DNA from 3 places in the Chromohalobacter sp. HP20-39 genome. Region 1 is predicted to be linked to each of the others. Evidence: predicted binding sites of a transcription regulator. Region 1 holds the regulator's gene; each other region holds the start of a gene.
The links. The regulator sigma-54, encoded in region 1, starts transcription at its own class of promoters, with help from an activator protein. The targets are predictions, from matches to a motif close to TGGCACNNNNNTTGCTNT.
Positions count from the first base shown of each region.

Region 2: codB (cytosine permease) is a predicted target of sigma-54. The motif match lies at 2,676-2,693, and genes of this name have one in related genera.
Region 3: RVY79_RS05840 (P-II family nitrogen regulator) is a predicted target of sigma-54. The motif match lies at 4,326-4,343, and genes of this name have one in related genera.

Region 1 covers NZ_JAWHTP010000003.1:212,015-219,665, forward strand. The annotation lists gene yjgA (ribosome biogenesis factor YjgA) at 1-494, opposite strand, end outside; gene pmbA (metalloprotease PmbA) at 604-1,944, shown strand; gene mgtE (magnesium transporter) at 2,018-3,370, opposite strand; gene RVY79_RS07585 (HPr family phosphocarrier protein) at 3,453-3,722, opposite strand; gene rapZ (RNase adapter RapZ) at 3,709-4,605, opposite strand; gene ptsN (PTS IIA-like nitrogen regulatory protein PtsN) at 4,647-5,123, opposite strand; gene hpf (ribosome hibernation-promoting factor, HPF/YfiA family) at 5,130-5,438, opposite strand; gene RVY79_RS07605 (RNA polymerase factor sigma-54) at 5,575-7,008, opposite strand; gene lptB (LPS export ABC transporter ATP-binding protein) at 7,133-7,651, opposite strand, start outside.
Region 2 covers NZ_JAWHTP010000003.1:59,767-67,417, reverse strand. The annotation lists gene RVY79_RS06750 (glycine betaine ABC transporter substrate-binding protein) at 1-309, shown strand, start outside; gene RVY79_RS06745 (CocE/NonD family hydrolase) at 382-2,418, shown strand; gene codB (cytosine permease) at 2,753-4,009, shown strand; gene RVY79_RS06735 (helix-turn-helix domain-containing protein) at 4,087-4,296, shown strand; gene codA (cytosine deaminase) at 4,307-5,557, shown strand; gene RVY79_RS06725 (nitrilase-related carbon-nitrogen hydrolase) at 5,564-6,424, opposite strand; gene RVY79_RS06720 (ABC transporter permease) at 6,691-7,347, shown strand; gene RVY79_RS06715 (ABC transporter ATP-binding protein) at 7,410-7,651, shown strand, end outside.
Region 3 covers NZ_JAWHTP010000002.1:494,090-501,740, reverse strand. The annotation lists gene RVY79_RS05860 (DUF4105 domain-containing protein) at 1-753, shown strand, start outside; gene RVY79_RS05855 (aspartyl/asparaginyl beta-hydroxylase domain-containing protein) at 979-2,007, opposite strand; gene RVY79_RS05850 (YifB family Mg chelatase-like AAA ATPase) at 2,132-3,646, opposite strand; gene RVY79_RS05845 (accessory factor UbiK family protein) at 3,772-4,125, opposite strand; gene RVY79_RS05840 (P-II family nitrogen regulator) at 4,382-4,720, shown strand; gene RVY79_RS05835 (ammonium transporter) at 4,748-5,998, shown strand; gene glnK (P-II family nitrogen regulator) at 6,158-6,496, shown strand; gene RVY79_RS05825 (ankyrin repeat domain-containing protein) at 6,583-7,104, opposite strand; gene RVY79_RS05820 (LysR family transcriptional regulator) at 7,203-7,651, shown strand, end outside.

The DNA.
Region 1 (7,651 bases):
AGTTTGAACAATTTGCGGGCGCTCGTCGGCGGTTTTTCGCGCTGACGCTCGCTCTTGGCGTTGCGGATGAGTTGCCGCAGCGTCTGACGATCGACCTCGGGATGTTCAGCGATGAAGGCCTCCAGCGCATCGGTGCTGTCGTCCTCGATGAGCCGATCGCGCCAGCGCTCGAGACGATGAAAGGCGTTATCGCGGTGTAAGCTCTCTTGCTCGATGGCGTCGAAGGTGGCCTGGATGGCCGCAAGGTCTTCGCGGCGCATGACCTTGCCCACATATTGCATGTGGCGACGACGGCCTTCGTGGGAGCGGATGCGCGAGGTTTCCTCGACCGCGAAGCGCATGTCGTCGGAGAGCGGCAGGCGCGCGCGTTCGGCATCGCTCATGGCGATGATGCGTTCGCCCAGTGCCTGCAAGGCTTTCATTTCGTTCTTGCGCTGGGTTTTGCTGGGACGTCCTGCTTCTTCGTCTTGCGGGTCAGGGAGGTCGATCGACATTGCATTACCAATATGCTTCGGGGGTGACCGTGCAGTATATCAGGCTTCCTCGACAATCCTACCGAGCCCTTGAGCAGTGTCTCGGGCCTTATGAGTACAGGAGTAGACCATGAGCCAGGCCTTCGATGCCGTAGAGCAGCAAGCACGCTTGGAGGCGCGCGTCGCGCAGGCCTTGGAATTGGCCAAGCGCTTGGGCGCCGATGCGTGTGAGGTGGGCGCCAGCGTGGACCAGGGAATCGAGGTCGGTGTACGCCTGGGTGACGTGGAAAACGTCGAATTATCGCGTGATCAGGGGATTGCGGTGACCGTCTATGTCGGGCAGCGCAAAGGCAGTGTGTCGACGTCCGACGCCAGCGATGAATCTCTGCGTGCGGTGGTCGAGAAAGCGCTGGATATTGCGCGCTATACCGCAGAGGATCCGGCTTCTGGTTTGGCCGACGCGGCGCTGATGGCGACGGAATTGCCCGATCTTGGCGTTCATCACCCCTGGCCGTTGAGCACCGATGACGCTATTGAGCTAGCGCTTGCCTGCGAGTCTGCGGGTCGTGGAGTCGAAGGTATCGTCAATTCCGAGGGGGCGAATCTGTCGAGTGGTGAAGGCGTGCGCGTCTACGGTAATAGCCATGGGTTCCTGGGTAGCCAGCGGGGGAGTCACCATTCGTTGTCGTGCATGCTGATCGCAGGTCAAGGGGCGGACATGCAGCGCGATTACGACTATACCTCGGTGCGCAATCCGGCGGACTTGCAGTCGCCCGAGTCAGTGGGACGGCGTGCTGCCGAGAAGACTCTGGCCCGGTTGGGGGCCACCTCACCGGCGACGGGGCGGATGCCGGTGCTTTTTGCGCCCGAGCTTGCCGGTGGGCTGGTGGGCAGTTTCATGGGCGCCATCGCTGGGGGGGCCCTGTATCGCGAGGCATCGTTCCTGTGTGACCGCCTGGGAGAGACTGTCTTCCCCGAATGGTTTTCCCTACGCGAGCAGCCACGCGAATATGGTGCCATGGCGAGCACGGCCTTCGATAACGACGGTGTCGCTACGCGCGATAATGTGTTCATCGATCAGGGGCATCTGGCGCGTTACATGCTCTCGACGTACAGTGCGCGACGCCTGGGGATGACCACGACCGGCAATGCTGGCGGAGCGCGCAACCTGCGTATCGACGCGCCCTTGGCCTCGCGGGATGAATTGCTTGCGCGGATGGGGCGTGGCGTACTCGTGACCGAATTGATGGGTCAGGGCGTCAATGGCGTGACTGGCGATTATTCGCGTGGTGCATCGGGGTTCTGGGTTGAAGATGGCAAGATTCAGCACCCCGTCGAGGAATTCACAATTGCCGGCAACTTGCGCGATATGTTCGCCAATCTCCAGGGCGTGGGCAGCGATACCGATACGCGAGGCAGTGTGCATACCGGGAGCTGGTTGATCGATGACATGACGGTGGCGGGCGAGTAAAGCGCTTGGCGACGCGGGGTCTCGGCGCCGCGTCGTGAATTGTCTCATGTGATGGCGCGGCGCTCGTCGCGCCTCAATAAAATGCGGCGGCCAGTCCCAGAAACGCGACGAAGCCGACGACATCGGTGATGGTCGTCAGTAACACACCGCCCGAGAGGGCCGGATCGATCTTCAGGCGTTTGAGTAGCACGGGAATCACGGTGCCGGCCAGCGCGGCGACGGTCAGATTGATGACCATCGCCAAGGCGATGATACCGCCGAGTTTGTAGTCGTCGAAGCGCACGATAGCAACCAGCGCCACGATCACGGCCCATAGCACACCGTTCATCATCCCCGAGAGCATTTCGCGGACCAGCAGCCACTGCACGTTAGCGCCACCGACGTGTCCCAGGGCGATCCCACGAATCAGCACCGTCAGCGTCTGCGACCCGGCGATACCCCCCATGCTGGAGACGATGGGCATCAACACGGCCAGTGCGGTGATTTGCTGGATGGTCGATTCGAAGAGGCCGATAGCGAACGACACGATGGTTGCCGCGATCAGATTGATGCCCAGCCATACGGCACGTCGACGCCCGGTGCGCCACGCCGGCGCGAAGGTGTCCTCGTCCTCGTCGAGGCCGGCCATGCTCATGACCTGGTGCTCGGCGTCCTCGCGAATGACGTCGACGACGTCGTCGATGGTGATGCGGCCCAGCAGGGCGCCGTCGGTGCTCACCACCGGCGCCGAGATCAGGTCGAATTTCTCGAACAGGCTGGCGACATCAGTATCCGCGGCCGTGGCCTGCACTGAGGCAAAATCGGTGTTCATGACCTCGCGGACCAAAATCGAGGGGTCGGACACCAACAGCAAATTGAGCGGTAGCGTGCCGATCAGTTCATCGCGGCGAGTGACGACGAGCAGTGTATCGGTAGAGTCGGGCAGTTTCTCGTGTCGGCGTAGATAACGCAGCACCACGTCCAGAGTAATATCCGGACGAATGGTGATGGTGTCGGTGTTCATCAAGCCGCCCGCGGTGTCCTCGGGATAGGACAGCACGGTCTCGATGCGCTGGCGCTCCTGCGCCTCCATGGCTTGCAGGACTTCGTGAATGACCGTGTTGGGCAAGCGTTGTAGCAAGTCGGCGAGGTCATCGACGTCGAGCCCTTCGGTCGCCGAGACGAGCTGCTCGGCATCCATGCGGCTCAGGAACTCGCTCTGGATATCGTCGCCCAGATATTGCAGTACCTCGCCTTGCAGGTCGGGCTCGACCAGTTCCCAGAGGACATTGCGCTCACGTGGTGGTGTCGACTCGAGCAGATGAGCGACATCGACCGGGGCCAGGCCGCGATTGAGCATGCGGCGCGCCTGGTCCAACGCACCGCTTTCCAGGGCGTCGCTGAGCCGATCCAGACGAGGTTGCAGTTGCTTATGATTGGGGCTCATGAGGAATCGGCATCCTTTGTCGATTCTAAAGCGAGGCGCTATGTTAACATCGCTTCGGGCTGGCACGAACACTGTTCGCTAATCAGGCATCTTCCTCGAAGCGTGACTCGAACAAGGCGGTGAGGGCCTCGAGTACTTCATCGGCATCGTCGCCCTCTGCTTGAATGTCGAGCTCGGTCCCGCAGGGAGCCGCCAGCATGAGAAGCGACATGATATTGGCGGCGTCTGCTTCACGTTGGCCATGGAAGACGTGTACACGCGACGAGTAAGACTGGCAGCACTGCACTAGCTTGGTGGCGGCGCGTGCGTGGAGGCCACGCTTGTTGATGAGTTGCAGCTTACGTTGCGGCATCGCCATTCTCCGGCAGCGCCGCTTGTACCCCTAGTTCGCGATGGCGCAGGCGCACCCCATTCATTTGCGTCGCGAAATGCCGAGCCAGCCCTTCGACCAGATAGACCGAACGATGCTGGCCGCCGGTGCAGCCGATGGCGACGGTCAAGTAGCTGCGATTGGTGGCCACATAGGCGGGCAGCCAACGTTCCAGCCATTGGCGGATGTCGTCGAGCATCGCGCCGACGTCGGGATAGGCTTCGAGAAACGCGACGATTTGCGAATCACGCCCATCGAAACTGCGCAACTGAGGGTCCCAGTAGGGATTGGGCAAGCAGCGAGCATCGAAGACCATGTCGGCATCCAGCGGGACACCGCGTTTGTAGCCGAATGACTCGAACGTCAATGTTAGATGTCGGCCGCTGTGACGGGCCACCTGCTCGGCGATACGGCCCCGCAACTCATGGACCGAGAGATTGGAGGTGTCGATGACCAGATCGGCGATATCGCGAATTGACGAGAGATACGCCTGCTCCTGCTCAATGGCCTCGGCAAGAGTCATTTCACTGGTACGCGTCAGCGGGTGACGACGGCGCGTTGCTGAGTATCGCTCCAGCAATATGCGCGAATCGGCGGTCAGATAGACGACTTGGCACTGGATGCCTCGGGCGCGAATCTCTTCGAGCAGCACTGGAAAGCGCCGCAGGGCGTCGGGAAGGTTACGTGCGTCGATACTTACCGCGATGTGCGTGCGCGACGGCGGACCTTCACGCAGTTCATCGATCAGAGGTGCCATGAGACTGGCCGGCAGGTTGTCGATCGCGTAGTAACCGAGATCCTCGAGTGCCTGCAGGGCAATCGATTTGCCGGAGCCAGAACGGCCGCTGATGATCACGAGCTGCATGGGCGCCCCTTGTGTTGCGCGAGTATCAGTTTACGCGGGTGTCAGTTTGCGCTGGTATCGTGCTGTCGGATGGCTTCGATCAGAGTGTCGTAAAGCTGCCGTTGGGTCTGCGCCTGGCGTAGCCGGGTGCGGATGGCGCTATCGTTCATGATGGCGGCGACCTGGGCGAGCAACGACAAGTGTGCATCGTCGGCTTCTTCCGGCACCAGCAGGACGAATATCAAATCGACGGGATCGCCATCGGTGGCATCGAAGTCGATGGGCTCCTGCAGGCGGAGAAAGCCGGCGATCGGCTCCTTGCAGTGCGGATTGCGCGCATGCGGAATGGCGACACCATTGCCGATGCCCGTGCTGCCTAGCCGTTCTCGACCGATAAGACGCCCGAAGACTTCCTGGCTATCGAGGCTGGGTGCGTTCTGTGCGATGAAGGTGCTGAAAAACTCCAGCACACGCTTTTTGCTCCCCCCGGCGACGCCGAAGAGTGCGCGCTCGGGGGGTAGGATGCTTTCCAATGTCATGGCGGATTAACGGGCACCGGCGCCCTGAGCGCGTGCCTGCACCTTTTCCTTGTGTTTGACGAGTTGGCGATCGAGTTTGTCGGTTAAGGCGTCGATAGCGGCGTACATGTCGTCGCTTTGAGCATCGGCGTGAAGATCCGCACCCGCGGCATGAAGCGTGCATGCGGCCAAGTGACGTTCTTTCTCGATGGATAACGTGACTTGGACGGTAGTGATGTTGTCGTAATGGCGTTCCAGACGCGCGAGCTTTTCATTGACGTAGTCGCGTAGAGCATCGGTCAGTTCGATGTGATGACCGGTGATATTGGCTTGCATGGCACGCTCCTATTCCATCGGTTGGCTCTTCGATTGTAACCCTTTTTAGAGCGCTGCATAGCCCTGAGCAGGCGTTGGCTGACAAAGGTCGCGGCGAGTCTACGCAGCGTGGTAAGTGCGTGCAACTCGCCCTCCATCAGGCGAGTCGTTTGCGCTCACTGGAAGAAGGAATGCCCATCGCTTCACGGTACTTGGCGACGGTGCGTCGTGCGACCTGAATCCCGTCCTGGGCCAGCAGGTCGACGAGCTTGCTGTCGGATAGAGGCTTGCGTGGCGGCTCGTCACCGATCAATTTTTTCAGCCGCGCGCGGATTGCCGTGCTGGAATGAGCATCGGTTTCGCCTTGACCACCGACGTGGCTGGAAAAGAAGTATTTAAGCTCCAGGACGCCACGTGGGGTATGAATGAATTTCTGCGTGGTCACGCGGGAGATGGTCGATTCATGCATATCCACTGCGCTGGCGATATCGGCCAGGATCAGTGGTTTCATTGCTTCCTCGCCGTGTTCCAGGAAATCGAGCTGGCGCGCCATGATCTCCCGTCCCACGCGCAGCAAGGTGTCGTTACGGCTCGAGAGGCTCTTGAGCAACCATTTGGCTTCCTGCAGATGTTGCTTGAGAAAGGTATTGTCATCGCTCTTGTCGGCGCGCTTGATGAGCGCGGCGTAATCCGGCTGGATGCGTACCCGGGGGAGCGCCTCGGGATTGAGCTCGATGCGCCAGTCCTGTCGAACGCGGCGTGCGATCAGGTCGGGGATGACATAGTCGTTGCTGCTGTCCTCGAAGGCGAGGCCGGGCCGTGGATCGAGCGTGCGAACCAGCGCGATGACATGATCGAGTTCCTCCTCGTCGAGGCGCAGGCGCCGCTTGAGCAACTTGCGATCGTTGCCGGCCAGTGCCTCGAGGAACTGGCGTACCAGGCGTTTGGCCTGGGTCAGCAGCGGCATGTCCTCGGGTAGAGCACCGAGCTGCAACAATAGGCACTCGCGCAGATCGCGGGCACCGACACCGGTGGGATCGAACTGCTGCACGCGCATCATGACGTGTTCGACATCGCTGGTCTTGAGCCCGGAAAGGCCTTGGCCGCGAAGGCCCTCGACCAGTTCGTCGAGAGAGAGGGTGAGATAGCCGTCGGCACCCACGGCATCGATCAGGCTCTCGGCGATATCGCGGTCTTGCGGTGTCATGTCGGCCATGGCGAGTTGCCAAGCCAGGTGGTCATGCAGGCTGGTATGCGCGGTATTGCGCTCTATGTCGGGTCCTTCCTCGCTACTACCGCCTCCGCCCGTCAGCGAGGAGCCGGCATCTTGATAGGTGTCGCTCCATTCGCTATCCAGCGACAGGCTCTCAGGGATGTCGTCCGTCCAGTCATCCTCCTGCTGGGATTCGCTGACCTCGCGTTCGTCGAAGTTCTCTTCGAGTTCCAGCATGGGGTTGGAGTCGAGCGCTTGCTGAATCTCCTGGCGCAAGTCCAGCGTCGAGAGTTGCAAGAGCTGGATGGCTTGCTGTAATTGAGGCGTCATCGTCAGCTGGGTGCCGACGCGAAGCTGCAGCGTAGGTTTCATGGACATGGAGAATCGGTCGTCGCTTCCTGAAACGGTGCCCGTACGTTATCCCGCGACGACGTCACTTGCAAGAACGGAAGCAACAATCGTGCCATTTATATAAGCGCAGGGCGGTTCCAGTAGCTTGCGCTTACAGTCGGAACTCATGGCCGAGATAGACGTCGCGTACTTTCTGGTTGGCGAGGATGGCGTCGGCATGCCCCTCGGCGATGATCTGTCCGTCGCCGACGATATAGGCGTTATCACAGATATCCAGGGTTTCGCGGACGTTGTGGTCGGTGATCAAGACGCCGATATCACGATCGCGGAGTTGGCGAATGATGCTCTTTATCTCGCCGACGGAAATCGGATCAACCCCGGCAAAGGGTTCGTCGAGCAAGATGAAAGCGGGTTCGGTGGCCAGGGCGCGGGCGATCTCGACGCGACGGCGCTCCCCTCCGGACAGGCTCATGCCGGGGTTGTCACGGATGTGGGTGACATGGAACTCCTCGAGGAGGCGTTCGAGTTGCGCTTTGCGCGCGGCCTTGTCGAGATCGCGGCGTGTTTCGAGAATCGCCATGATGTTGTCGGCGACCGAGAGCTTGCGAAAGATCGATGCCTCTTGGGGAAGATAGCCGATGCCGGCGCGGGCGCGTTCGTGCATGGCGGC
Region 2 (7,651 bases), 150 kb from region 1:
CTGACCTACAATGCGCTGCGCGAAGGTGAAGTCGACGTGGCGCTCGTATTCGCCACCGATGGCCGCATCGGCGCCTTCGACTTCGAGGTGCTCGAAGACAACAAACAGTTCTTCCCGGTTTACCAGTTGGCGCCAGTGGTTCGCGAGGAAACGCTCGACGCGCACCCCGAGCTCAAGCCCCTGCTCAACGGCATGTCCGCCGCGTTGAATGACGCAACGCTGATCGACCTCAACCGCCGTGTGGATGTCGACGACCAGAACATCGAAAAAGTCGCCAAGGACTTCCTGACCGAAAACGACCTGCTCTGACGCCCCGACTCGCGCCTTCCTCCTTTTCCGGGGGCGATGCCGACATCGCCCCTGCTGACGACAGGACGCCCCATGTTTCCGAGTGGAAGCCAACCCGATGCTCGGGAAGTGCGTGACTTCCCGTACCCGATCATCGAGGAACCAGCACTGTTCATTCCGCTGCCCGACGGCAGCCGACTCGCGGCACGCATGTGGCGGCCGGCGGATGTCGAGACACATCCCGTGCCCGCGATCATCGAGTGCATTCCCTACCGCAAGCGGGACGCCACCAGTGCCGACGACGAGCGCATGCATCCCTATTTCGCCGGCCACGGCTATGCCGCGCTGCGTATCGACCTGCGCGGCAGCGGCGATTCGGACGGCGTGCTCGAGGACGAATACCTGGCGAGCGAGCAGGACGACATCGTCGCCGCGATCGCCTGGCTCGCCGAGCAACCCTGGTGCAGCGGCCGCGTCGGCATGTTGGGCATCTCCTGGGGCGGATTCAATTCGCTGCAGGTGGCCTCGCGCCAGCCGCCGGCGCTCGGCGCGATCATCGCCGTCGGCGCCACCGTCGACCGCTATCACGACGACGTGCACTACAAGGGCGGCTGCGTGCTCAACGAGAACTTCGGCTGGGCGGCCTCGTCGCTTGCCTTCATGTCGCGGCCGCCAGACCCCGCCTTGCGCGACGACTGGCGCGAACTCTGGCAACACCGGCTCGCCCAGCAACCCTTCGTCGCCGAGAACTGGTTCGATCACCCGACGCGCGATGCGTACTGGCGCCACGGCTCGGTGTGCGAGGATTATTCGCGTCTGACGACGCCGACCCTGGCCGTCACCGGCTGGGCCGACGCCTACGTCAACTTCGTCGCCGAGATTCTCGAGCACGCGCCCTGCCTCCGGCGCGGTATCGTCGGCCCCTGGCCGCACGCCTACCCGCACCTGGCGATGCCCGGGCCAACCATCGGCTTTCTACAGGAAGCGCTGCGCTGGTGGGATCACTGGCTGAAGGACCGCGACACCGGCATCATGGAAGAACCGCTGTACCGCATTTACTGCCCCTCCTTTTCCGGGGCCGATCCGCAACGGCTCGAAGTGCCCGGCGAATGGCTCGCCGAGACCCAGTGGCCGAGCCCGCATATCGCCTCTCGCGGCCTGGCGTTGGGCAACGGTGAGCTGCATGCCCCGGACGACGACGCCCGCCCCGGCGTGGCCAAACTGCGTGCGCCTGCCGACAACGGTCTGCAGTGCGGCGAGTACATTCCCCACAGCAGCGGCCCCGAGATCGCCGGTGACCAGCGCGGCGACGACGCCCACTCGCTGACCTACGACACCGATCCGCTGGATGCCGACACGGTGATCCTGGGGCGCCCCACGCTAGCGCTGCGGGTCAGCGTCGATCAGCCGCGCGCCAATCTGATCGTTCGCGTGTGCGACGTCTCGCCCGAGGGCGTCTCGCAACGCGTCTCCTACGGTGTGCTCAACCTCTGCCACCGCGAAAGCCACGTCACGCCGTCCGACGTGCCGTGCGATACGCCGCTCGACGTGACCGTGTCACTGAACCAGACCTGCTATCGCTTCATTGCCGGGCATCGGCTGCGCGTCTCGGTGACCACCGCCTACTGGCCGCTGGTCTGGCCGAGCCCTTACCCGGTGACGCTGACCCTGCACGAAGCCGACTCGCGGCTCACCCTGCCCCAGCGCACCTCGCACGAGGCGCCACCGGTGGCATTCGAACCGGCGGTGTTTTCCGGGCCCATGCAGCATCGGATCAAACGCGCGGGCGAACAGTCCCGGGACGTCACCCACTCGCTGACCGACGGCTGGACCCGGCATGCCATCATCGACGACTTCGGCGAGATCGCCTACGACCACGGCCTGACCAACATCGCCTCGGCGGACGAGCGTTACGCCATCCACCCCGCGGCACCGGTCACCGCGACCATGAGCAAGAGCTGGCGCCAGACCTTCCAGCGCGACGATTGGCAGGTGCACACCGAGACCTGGGCGAAGCTGAGTTGCGACGCCGAGTGGTTCTATCTGGAAGCCCGCCTGCAAGCCTTCGAGGAAGGCGAACGCTTCATCGACCGGCACTGGAAAACGCGCCGCCAGCGACGTTGGGTGTAATACCACGGGGGGCCACTCTGAAACAGGATGCCACCTGTTGGCGTCAGAACGCCCGAGGCAACGCCTCGGGCATTTTTGTGCCATGCGTTAGCCCCATAATGGCTCCCTTCATGAACCATGGTGGTGCAAAGACCACGCGTTACGACAGCCCACGACCGCGTATTACGGATCTTATTGTGCACATTGCACAGTTTATTGACTCTCCGGTAAGTGGAAATCGACAACTTCTCACCGTCGTTACCACCTCCCCCTAATAGTGGAACATCTCTTGCTTAATGCTTGGTGTAGAAAGACCACCTCCCGCTATTCATGCGAACTCCCTGCGGAGCACACGATGGAAAACTCAGACTACCCATTGAGCGAGGTGCCCGGAAGCGAACGTAAAGGGCTGCTCTCCACCTCGGTTGTACTGCTCGGTTTTACCTTTTTTACCGCCACCATGTGGGCAGGCGGATCACTCGGCATCGCGTTCCCGTTCGGCGAGCTATTGGGGGTGATTCTTATCGGCAACCTGCTGCTGGGCAGCTACGCGGCGGCCCTGGCTTATATTGCCTGTAAAAGCGGCCTCAACTCCGTGCTGATGGGACGTTTCTGCTTTGGCGAGGTGGGCAGCAAACTGTCCGACTTCGTGCTCGGCTTCACCCAGATCGGCTGGTACGCCTGGGGAACCGCCACCATCGCCGTGGTGCTGGTAAAGACCACCGGCCTGCCGGCATCGCTCGAGACCCCGCTGATGGTGCTGTTCGGCCTTGCCTTCTGCGTCACCGCGATGATCGGCTTTCGCGGACTGGATCTGCTGTCCCGCTTTGCCGTGCCGGCGATGATGCTTTTTATTCTGATCAGCCTTTACACCGGCATGGTGGATGTAGGCGGGCTTTCCGGCCTTGCCGGCCAGACGCCCTCCGAGAGCATGAGCATTGCCGCCGCCATCACCGTGGTGATCGGCACCTTCATCAGCGGCGGCACCCAAGCCACCAACTGGAGTCGTTTCGCCCGCACGCCGAAGATCGCCGTGATCGCGACGCTGGCTGCCTTCTTCATCGGCAACAGTCTGATGGTGCTGACCGGCGCACTGGGAGCAATGATCTACCAGCAGGCGGATATCGTCGATGTGATGCTGGCTCAGGGCTTCGTGGTGCTTGCCGTTCTGATGCTGTTCCTCAACATCTGGACCACCCAGGACAACACCATCTACAACTTCGCCGTGGCCGGCTGCAACCTGCTGCGCACCGACAAGCGCAAGGTGGTCACCGTCGCCGGCGCGGCCATCGGTACCGTGCTGGCCGTGGGTGGCATGTACAACCTGCTGATTCCGTTCCTGGTGCTGCTCGGCACCTTCATCCCACCGATCGGCGGTGTCATCATGGCGGACTTCTGGCTCAACCATAAGGGTCGGTATCCGAAGCTGGCCGACGTCAGTCTGCCCGCTTTCAACTGGATCGGCCTGGCCTCCTATGCGATCGCCTCCGGGGTGGCTTACTTCTCCCCGGTACTCCCGCCGCTGGTGGGCGTCATCGCCGCAGCCTTGTGCTACGCCATCCTGCTGAAACTGTCGATCCCCCGCCCAGCGATGGACCCGGCCAAGGACTGACATGGCGATAACCTGCGCCGAGATACCGCGGCTGCCCGGCCTGGAGGAGGTCCGCTTCCGCGGCTGGCCAGGACAATCTGTTCGGCAACCAGCAGCAGACCGCCGAAAGCCTCGGAATTCATTGCAACACGCTAAGACACCGCCTGAAACGGATCGAGCAACTGATCGGCCATCGTCTCGGTGACGCTTTCGTGCGGCTCAACTTGCAGAATGCCCTGCTGATCGAGCAGATTCTATTTCAGCACCACAATATCGATAGCCAGCTTCCCACGTCGGAAGATCAGTGAAGAGGCCCCTATGCACATAGTCAATGCCCGTCTGCGACACACCCCCAAGCTTCACACCCTGGAGATCAGCAATGGGCTGTTCAGCCGGATCAGCGAACAAGACGGCGCGATCGCTTGCCCCGAAGGCGCCATCGATGCCGGCGGCAAACTGCTGTGCGCTCCACTGGTGGAGCCACACATTCACCTGGATGCGGCGTTGACCGCCGGTGAACCCAACTGGAACCAGAGCGGCACTCTGTTCGAGGGCATAGAGCGCTGGAGCGAACGCAAGCCGATGCTGGACGAGGCCGATATCCGCCGCCGAGTGCTGGACACCATCGAGCTTCTGGTACAGAACGGCGTGCAGCATATTCGCACCCACGCGGATATCTCCGACCCGAGCCTGGTGGGCCTGAAAACCCTCTGCACCCTGCGCGACGAGCTGAAAGAGAAGATCGATCTGCAGGTGGTCGCCTTCCCCCAGAACGGTCTGCTCTCTTTCCCCAACGGCTTGCAACTGATGGAAGAAGCACTGGAGTTCGGCGCGGATGTGGTCGGCGGCATTCCGCACTTCGAGTACACCCGCGAGCTGGGTGTGGAGTCGATGAAGACGGTCATCGGGCTGGCGAAGAAGTACCACCGTCTGGTAGATGTACACTGTGACGAGATCGACGACCCCAACTCCCGCTTTCTCGAGGTCCTCGCCTGCGAGGCGCTATTCAACGAGCTGGGCCCGCGCGTCACTGCCAGCCACACCACGGCGATGCACTCCTACGACAACGCCTACTGCGCCAAGCTGTTCCGTCTGCTGAAGAACTCCGGCATCAACTTCATCTCCTGCCCCACGGAGAGCATCCATCTACAAGGCAGGTTCGATACCTATCCGAAACGTCGCGGCCTGACGCGAGTAAAAGAGCTGCGCGAAGCCGGTATCAACGTCTGCTTCGCCGAGGATTCGATCTTTGACCCCTGGTACTCTCTCGGCAACGGCAAACTGCTGCGCAGTCTGGATTTCGGCCTGCATATCTGCCAAATGATGGGCTATCACGACTTCGCAAGTGCACTCGATCTGATCACCACAAACAGCGCCCAGACCCTGAACATTCAGGACCGCTACGGCATCGAGACCGGCAAGCCCGGCAATTTCATCCTGCTCGACGGAGAAGACGACTACAGCGTACTTCGCAAGCAAGGCGACATACTGCTCTCGGTTCGTCAGGGTGACGTCATCATGCAGCGTGAACCGTCTCGGGTGACCAGTGAACGCTATATCCCGGCCTGACCCGCCTCAGCCGCGCCGCTCGCGCTCGACCCGCCGCGCCATCAGCGAGGCCACCAGCGGGGTGTCGGCGTCGCGGTGGGTCGGCATCGCGAAGCGCGCGGCGTCGATCTCGTCGGTGTCGATGTCGGCGCTAACGAGCGTCTCGCCGTCCTCGGCCCTCGCCAGCACCTTGCCGTCGACGCCGACGATACAACTGCCGCCCCAGAACCAGGCGTCGCCCTCCGCCCCGTAGCGATGTGCCATGACCATCGGCGTGGCATACATCATGGCGTAGAACGTCAGGCAGATCAGCCAATTGCCTTCGTCATCGAAATCGCCGTCGACCATCCCCGTCGCTGCATTAACCGGGGCCAGCATCACGTCGGGCCGCTCCAGCATGGCCGCGTGGGCGAGGCCCGGATTCCAGAGATCGGCGCAGATCATCACACCACAGGTGAGACCGTCGGCATCGGCGACGGTGAGTGCCTGCCCCTTACCGAAATGCTTGCCTTCCTCGTGTCCGCCGTAGGTACACAGATTGACCTTGCGGTGCACGGCGACGACCCGGCCACCGCACAGGCACGCCATGGCGTTGGCGTATTCGCCGCGACCGCAGCGCTCGACGAAGCCCACCACGGTGAGCATGTCACCGGCGGCATCCGCCAGTTGGACAAGTCGCGGATCGTCGCGATGCATCGCAACCTCGGGGACGCGCGTTCCCAGGTCGTACCCTGTCAGGGAAAGCTCGGGGAACACCAAGACATCGATTTCCCGACGATGGGCTTCCTCGATGACACGACGATGCACCTCGAGATTGTTCGCGACATCGGCCAACGCGCATTGAATCTGGGCGGCGGCGAGCCGGTAATTCGTCCTGCCAGTGCTCACAATGAGTTCTCCTGCAAGAAACTTTAAAACACTGAATTATCGTCGAGGAGGATACGGTGAAGTCGATGAATTTCCTATTGAATGCCCATTGCTACTGGAAATGAATAACATTGCACATCCTAATGCCCAAAACAGGGGGCAGTCGGGAAGAGCGTGTTATGCTCTTCACATAATACGAACTTATAAAAACCCTTTCATATAAGAAACTTCTAAGCACTCAAACAAAACACTCGTTCGCGAGTGCGAGGTCCGTGCCCGTGGAATTAATGCAATATTTTCTCGATAATCTTGGGTTGCTGGGGACCCGTACCATCGAGCATATTTCGCTGGTGGGTGTCGCGGTGGGCATCGCAACCCTGACCGGCGTCCCCATCGGAATCGCTATTACCAAGAACGAGCGCGTCGCCAAGACCGTGCTCTACATCGCCTCGATCATCGTGACGATTCCCTCCATCGCGCTGTTCGGCATCATGATTCCGATTCTCTCGATTATCGGCCACGGCATCGGTTACCTGCCGGCGGTCATCGCGGTGCTGCTCTATTCACAGTTGCCGATCATCCGCAACACCTACACCGCCATCAACAACGTCGACCCGGCCCTGCGCGAAGCCGCTCGCGGTATCGGCATGAGCCAGAACCAGCGCCTGCGCATGGTCGAGATTCCACTCGCCGTGCCGGTGATCATGGCCGGTGTGCGTACCGCCGTGGTGCTCAACATCGGCGTCATGGCGATCGCCGCCTATATCGGCGCCGGCGGGCTCGGCACCTTCATCAGCCGTGGCATTTCCCAGTCCGACCCGCGCCAACTGATCCTCGGCGCCGTGGCCGTCAGCGTGTTGGCGATCATCGTCGATTATGCACTGCTGGCACTGCAGAAGCGCCTGACCCCCAAGGGCATGGAACGCGAAGCCGCTGCGACCTGAGCCGTTCTCCGCGCCATTCTCTGTCGACCTGCAAAGGCTGCCGACCCGACAAGGACAACTTCATGATTCGACTCGACAACTTGACCAAGGTCTTCGATACGCCCAAGGGCGCGGTGACCGCCGCCGACCATATCAGCATGGAGGTGCCGAGCGGCGAGATCTGCATCCTGCTCGGCCCCTCGGGCTGCGGCAAGACCACCACCCTGAAGATGATCAACCGCATCGTCCGGCCGACCTCGGGCAAGGTGTTCATCAATGGCGAAGACACCTCCAGCCTCGATACCCAGGATCTACGCCGCAACAT
Region 3 (7,651 bases), on a different contig from region 1:
CCGGATGTCGCCCATATCGTCGACGGCATGCGCCAGGACGATCACCGCATCACGCTGGAAAACGTGCGTCACTTTCAATGGCGCACCCCGCAGGACTTCGACGAGCACTGGGACACCCGCCACTATGACCTGGACCGGATACGCTCCGTCGACCTGCTGGTGTCCTACTGGATGGGTCCCGCCATTGCCCATACGCTGGTCAGCTTCGGCTTCGACGATGGGCGCCACGTCACCTTCTCGGTGGAAATCCGCAAGGAGCGCGGCGAGGCCTTCTCGACCCTGGGCGGCTTCTTCAAGGAATATGAAGTCAGCATCATTGCCGCCGACGAGCGCGACATCGTGCGCGTACGTACCAACGTGCGCGACGAAGACGTCTATCTGTATCGCGTGCAGATGCCCAAGCCGGTCATGCAGGACCTGTTTCGCGCCTACCTCGACGAAGCCCATGAACTGCAACGCGATCCGCGCTACTACAACACGCTGACCTCCAACTGCACCACGCTGGTCTACGCCATGATGAAACGCATCGTCCCCGGTCTGCCCTTCGACTACCGACTGTTGCTATCCGGCTACCTGCCCGAGTACGTACATAGCGTCGGCGCGTTGGCACCCGCGGTTCCCTTCGCCGAACTAAGGGCCAAGGGCCACATCAACGCCCGCGCCCTCCAAGCGGGTAACGCCGACGACTTCTCCGCACGCATCCGCGCCGGTATTCCCGGTGCGGACGCTCCGTCTTACGACGCGGACGACTAGACGCCCCCATTGCCGCCGATCAGCCGGACCAGTTGGCGATAGCCGATGGCTTCCATCAGTTGGGGCTGGCGGGGGCGGGATTTTCCAGCCCCTCCGATACCCCCGGGAAACAGAAGTCACCTGCCTGCGGGGCCAGGAGTAAGGAGAGACTTGTTACTGACAACTGTTGACGTCATTGAAGCGGTGATTGCCGGGACCCGGCGAAACCCGGAAAACCAGTCTCCGCTACGAATCGCTAGCAGCGGCCCCCACCCCGCCATCTGCCACAAGGCTAGCCGTCGAGGCAATAAGCCCGTTCAGGGCCATCATGCCACCGAGCACCATACCCCCAATCACCAGAGCCAGTAACGTATTCACGGAGTACTTGATGGCCTTGTAGCGGCGGCGATTGGTTTTCTTCAACTCGCGCACCCTTGCCAAGGCCGGCGAGATGCGTGCAAACAGGTTATTGGCGAAGCCCCGCTGATCACCCTCTACGTTAGGCACCACCGTCAACCGCATCAGTCCTTTATAGAAGAAATTGATCACCCGTCCCAGCAACCAGGTGGGGCGCTCCACGTCACACATCAGGATCAGCCGGTACTGCTCAGCGTCATTATGCGCATAGTGGAGGTAGGTTTCGTCAAAGATCAGGTCCTCTCCGTCTCGCCAAGAGTAGTCCTGACCGTCGATATTGATGTAGCAGCGATCATCATTGGGCGTGGACAGGCCTAGATGATAACGCAGAGAACATGCCATCGGGTCCGAATGACGGGTCAACTGCGAGCCCACCGGCAAGATCGAGAACATAGCGCCGTTCACAGACGGCACCTGGTCCAGGATCTTCAAGGTCTCGGGGCATGATGCCCGGGCGGAGTTGTGCTTAGTACCGTACCATTTGAGGTAGAACTTGCTCCACCCGTACTTCTGAAAGGTGCGAAAACCGATGTCGTAATAGGCACTCGATTCCGGATCGCTGGTCTGGTCAAAGACCCGGTCCTCGTACAGTTCCACGGCTTCCCGGCGAATGATCTCCCAATTGTCCTGAATGACCTGAAGTTCAGCAAAGCGTTGCCGATCCATGATCGGCGCCCGGGCCCGTTTCTCGGTAAACAGGTACAAAAGGCAGTTCAATGGGTTAAAGATGGGCCAGCCCTTGCGCCAATGCTCACCCACACTCTGATAATGCGCCTGACCACGGAACCGGTAGACATAAACCATGGAGCCCACTACGAAGATGACAAACAATAGGAAAACGGGCACGGCGACCGGCATAACAAACCTCTAGGGCGTTTGGGCTAGACTCAGCCTATCCACCCTAGGATAGTCCAGAATATCACGCAAAGCCGGAGGCCACGTGGCGGCACCAGTCACGAGACGGTGCCTCCCATTCCAACCCCTAAACACCCCCATTGCCGCCGATCAGCCGGTCCAGTTGACGATAGCCGATGGCTTCCATCAGCTGCGGCTGGCGGGGCCGGGGTTCCTCGGCGAGGTCGGCGAGCGTCAGGGCGACGCGCAGCACGCGGTGATAGGCGCGGGCGGAGAGGTTGAGGCGGTTGAGCACGTCGGCCAGCCAAGTGCGCTCCTGGCCATCCAGCGCGCAGAAATCCTCCAGCGTGCTGCCAGGCAAATAGGCGTTGAGCGCACCGCGCTGGGCCTGGCGCTGGCGGGCGGCGAGGACACGCTGGCGGACGACCTCGGAGCTTTCGCCGCTGCGTTGTTCGGTGAGTTGCGCGGCGGGCAGCGCGGGGACTTCTACTTGGAGGTCGATACGGTCGAGCAGCGGGCCTGAGATACGTGCCTGATAACGTTGCACTTGGGCCGGTGTGCACACACAAGCTTTGCGCGGGTCGCCTAGATGTCCGCAGGGACATGGATTCATTGCCGCAACGAGTTGAAAACGGGCAGGAAAGCAGCTCTGCATCAACGCTCGCGAGACGACGATCTGGCCCGATTCCAGCGGTTCACGCAGCACCTCCAGTACACGCCGGTCGAACTCCGGCAGTTCATCCAGAAACAGCACGCCGTGATGCGCCAGGGAAATCTCTCCAGGACGCGGCTTGCCGCCACCGCCCACCAACGCCACACCGCTGGCGGTGTGATGCGGGGTACGAAACGGGCGCTGCCCCCAGCGTTCGAGAATCGGTAAACCGCACACGGAGCGCACGGCGGCCACTTCCAGTGCTTCGTCTTCTTGGAGTGGCGGCAGAATCCCCGGCAATCGACTGGCGAGCATGGTCTTGCCGGTCCCCGGAGGCCCAGCGAAAAGAAGGTTGTGGCCACCGCTGGCGGCGACTTCCAACGCCCGCCGGGCCTGCTGCTGGCCACGCACCTCGGCGAGGTCGGGCTCGGCCAAGCGCGGTGCAGGCCGCTCACCAAGTTGGTGCGGCGTAATCGGCGCTTGTTTGAGCAAGTGCGCGACGACCTGCGGCAAATCAGCGGCAGGGAGGACATCCAGATCACCGGCCAAGGCCGCTTCATCGGCGTTGCTCTCGGGCAGGAGCAGGGCACGCCCGGCACGGCGCGCCTCCAGGGCGGCCGGCAAGACCCCGCGTACGGGGCGCAACTTGCCATCCAGTGCCAACTCGCCCAGGCACTCAAGCCCCGCCACGGCCTCGCCGGGAATCTGCCCCGAGGCCACCAGGATGCCCAACGCGATGGGTAGATCGAAGCGTCCGCCCTCCTTGGGAAGATCCGCCGGGGCGAGATTGAGCGTGATGCGCCGCGTGGGAAAGTCGAAACCAGCGTTGATCAGGGCACTGCGCACCCGCTCACGGCTCTCTTTGACCGCCGCCTCCGGCAGGCCGACGATCGCCAATCCCGGGAGCCCGTTAGTGAGATGTACTTCGACCAGCACATCCGGCGCCTCCAGGCCCAGGCCGGCGCGTGTATTGATGATGGCAAGCGCCATGCAGCCTTCCCCCTGTCACATCAAGATATGCGTATACACTAATTGATTGACTGCGGTAACGCACGTGATGCGGAAGGCATGACGCCGCTCACTTGGCCGAGGCGGCCCCCATTGTCGAGTGGCGATCAGCTCTTGCGGGAAGTGTCGGACGCGCTCGCTTCGTCGGCATCGCCATTGGCGTCGTGCTCGGTTGCCGGTTCGGCGCCTTCGGCGGCGGCTACCGGGGCGCTCTGGTCCACGTCCAGCGCCGCTTCCAAGGCCGCGACCTGGGCCTCGAGCGATTCGACACGCGAGCGCGTGCGTTGCAGCACTTCCATCAGGATGTCGAAGTCTTCACGCGAGACCAGTTCCATGCGATCGAAGGCACCGCGCATCACGCCCTGAACGCTGCGCTGGATGTCTTCCGGCGCGTGCGAGGCGTCCTGGAGCCGGTCGCCGACTTGCTGTGCGAGACGTGAGAAGAGGTCGTGTGTCGCCATGAGAGTTCCCTCGGATTGAACGTTTCCATCTCGGCACAGCATACGCAAGGCCGGCGAAATACGCATGCGCCATCTTGGTGCAGCCTCGTCAGCGCCGCGCACCAAAACCTGGCGAGGGACGGTCCATGTTTGGGCACCACATGCAGCGAGGTTTTCACACCTTTCCATAACCGACTGTTTTTAATGGCACACAGCCAATATGGCATGGCTTCTGCGTACGTCCCGAGAGGCGCAAGCCGACAACGGGAGAACTGGCATGAAGCTCATTACCGCCATCATCAAACCTTTCAAGCTGGACGATGTCCGCGAGGCGCTGGCCGACAACGGCGTCCAAGGGATCACCGTCACAGAAGTGAAGGGTTTTGGGCGCCAAAAGGGTCACACGGAACTCTACCGCGGCGCTGAATACGTCGTGGACTTCCTTCCCAAGGTAAAAATAGAAATCGCCGTGGAGGAAGACCGATTGGAAAGCGTGCTGGAGGCGATCAGTAATGCCGCGAACAGCGGCAAGATCGGCGACGGCAAACTATTCGTCACGCCGCTCGAAGACGTCATTCGTATCCGTACCGGTGAACGCGGAGCCGACGCCGTTTAAGGCAAGGGCTGAAGGGAGACACAATAAATGACTGAAGATATTACGCAGCTATCGTACGCGCTCGACACCTTCTACTTTCTGGTCTGCGCCGTGCTGGTCATGTGGATGGCCGCCGGCTTCGCCATGCTCGAGGCGGGCTTGGTCCGCGCCAAGAACACGGCGGAAATTCTGACCAAGAACGTGGTGTTGTTCGCCATCTCTTGCACCATGTATCTGCTGTTCAGCTACCACTTGATGTATTCCAGTGGCGCTGGCGGCTTCCTGCCGAGTCTGGGCTTCCTGCTGGGCGGCGAGAACACCGTCGACCAGGTGATGGGCAGCAACGGCGATATCTATTATTCCAACCGTGCCGACTTTTTCTTCCAGGTGGTGTTCGTGGCGACTGCGATGTCGATCGTCTCGGGTGCCGTGGCAGAACGCATGAAGCTGTGGGCATTTCTGGCCTTCGCTGTGGTGATGACCGCCGTCATCTACCCGACGTCCGGCTATTGGACCTGGGGCGGCGGCTGGCTCGCCGAGCTGGGTTATTCCGACTACGCCGGTTCGGGTATCGTCCACATGGCGGGGGCGGCTGCAGCCTTGGCCGGGGTACTGGTACTTGGTCCGCGTAAGGGCAAATATGGCAAGAACGGCGCGATTTACGCCATCCCTGGGGCGAATCTGCCGCTGGCGACGCTGGGTACCTTCATCCTGTGGATGGGCTGGTTCGGCTTCAACGGTGGCTCCGAGCTGATGGTCTCCAACATCGACTCCGCCAATAACATGGCGCAGGTGCTGGTCAACACCAACGCCGCCGCCGCAGGCGGTGTGATCGCCGCGTTGATTCTCGCCAAGATCTGGTTCCGCAAGGCAGACCTGACCATGGCGCTCAACGGTGCCATCGCCGGCCTGGTGGCAATCACCGCCGATCCGCTGTCACCCACGGGCCTGGGCGCCACGCTCATCGGTGCCGTCGGCGGGCTGCTGGTCGTGGTGTCCATCGTGGCACTGGACAAGCTCAAGATCGACGACCCGGTGGGGGCTATCTCCGCGCACGGTGTGGCCGGCTTGTGGGGTGTGCTGGTGGTACCCCTCACCAATGCCAGTGCCTCCTTCGGCGCTCAGATCATCGGCGCCCTCGCCATCTTCCTGTGGTGCTTCATCGCCAGCTTGATCGTGTGGCTGATCATCAAGGCCGCGATGGGCGTGCGAGTCAGTGAAGAAGAAGAATACGAAGGGGTCGACCTGGCCGAATGCGGCTTGGAAGCCTACCCCGAGTTTTCCTCCAGCAATAAGTAAACCTTGCTGGAGTACCGAGTGAGCTGGCGTGCTCCCCTGGCCCCCTTCGGGGGGCCTTTTTTAATCCCGCGACCAGCGGTGTATGCTTGAAAGCATGATCGTTGGGCATAATCGAGGGTGGTATGCGCCACCCGCATATACAATGCGAGGAGAAAGACGATGAAACTGGTGACCGCCATCATCAAGCCGTTCAAGCTCGACGACGTTCGTGAGTCGTTGTCCGAGATCGGCGTTCAGGGGATTACCGTCACGGAAGTGAAGGGCTTTGGCCGTCAGAAGGGGCATACCGAGCTGTATCGGGGGGCCGAATACGTGGTCGACTTCCTGCCCAAGGTCAAGCTCGAGGTCGCCGTCGACGACGACATGATCGAGAAGGTGATCGACGCCATCACGCAGGTGTCCAACACCGGCAAGATCGGCGACGGCAAGATCTTTGTCTCACCGCTCGAACAGGTCATCCGTATCCGCACCGGCGAAACCGGCAAGGACGCGGTGTAAGCCACGACACCTGCCAGTACGATGATGCGACAATGCCCCTGACGCAGGGGCATTGTCGTTTCTAGACGGTCGTGGTGAAGAAGCGCTTACACGGCGTCGAGCACCGAGGGCGTCTGCGTCGCGCCCATCGCCGAGGCAAGTTCGCTCGCCGTCATGCCACGACTGTCGGTGGCATGGGAATCGGCGCCTTGCGCCAGCAGGAAGTCGACGACCTCGGCGTTGTCGAACATGGCGGCAAACATCAAGGCCGTCTTGTCGTCGGGAGAGCGGGCGTTGACCGAGGCGCCATGCGAGACCAGCAGCTCGGCCATGGCCAGGTCGCCCTTGAAGGCCGCGCCAGAGAGTGGATGATGGCCGTTGTCGTTGTACATCTCGGGGTCCGCGCCCTGCTCGAGCAGCACCCGCGTGGCATCGAGATGACCGTGGTAGCTGGCCAGCATCAGCAAACTGTCGCCCTTATCGTTGCACATGTTGGGCGGTAGGCCCTGGGCCAGCCAGCCGCGCAGCTTTTCCGTCTCGCCGTTGCGCGCGCTGTTGAAGATCTCCGTGGCCAGACGAATCGTGGCCTCGTCCAGCTCGGCGTTGGCGGTGTCGTGATCGTCCGACATGGTGTCGTGCTCCTTGTTGTGGGATCTTGTCGCACCTAGCCGAGAGCGTAGCATGTCGTTTCACGCGACGCGTCACTCTCCAAGAGCCCCTGAGTCCCATGCTGGATATCAAGTATTACGTATTGATCGACGCCATTGCCACCCACGGTACGGTGCACGATGCCGCCGCCGCCATCGGCATCACCCAGCCCGCGGCCACGCATCGCATTCGTGAAATGGAACGCCGCCTGGGCGTGGCGCTCTTTCACCGTGAAGGACGCCGGCTGACGCTTTCCGCTTCGGGCGAACGTCTACTCGAAACCGCGCACGACGTGCTTCCTCGTCTGCGCAGCGCCGAGCTCGAGGCGTGGCAACTGGCACGCCGCGCCGAGCCCGCCTTGCGTCTGGGCATCGGCCCTTACGACACCTTCTCGCGGGCGATTCCGCATCTCTACGACCAGCACGCGCGTGACATCGACCTGGTCCGCCTGCCCATGGCGGACATGACCACGGCACTACTCGCCAGTCGCGTCGACATGATCTGCATGATCGAGGTGCCCTCGCAGCG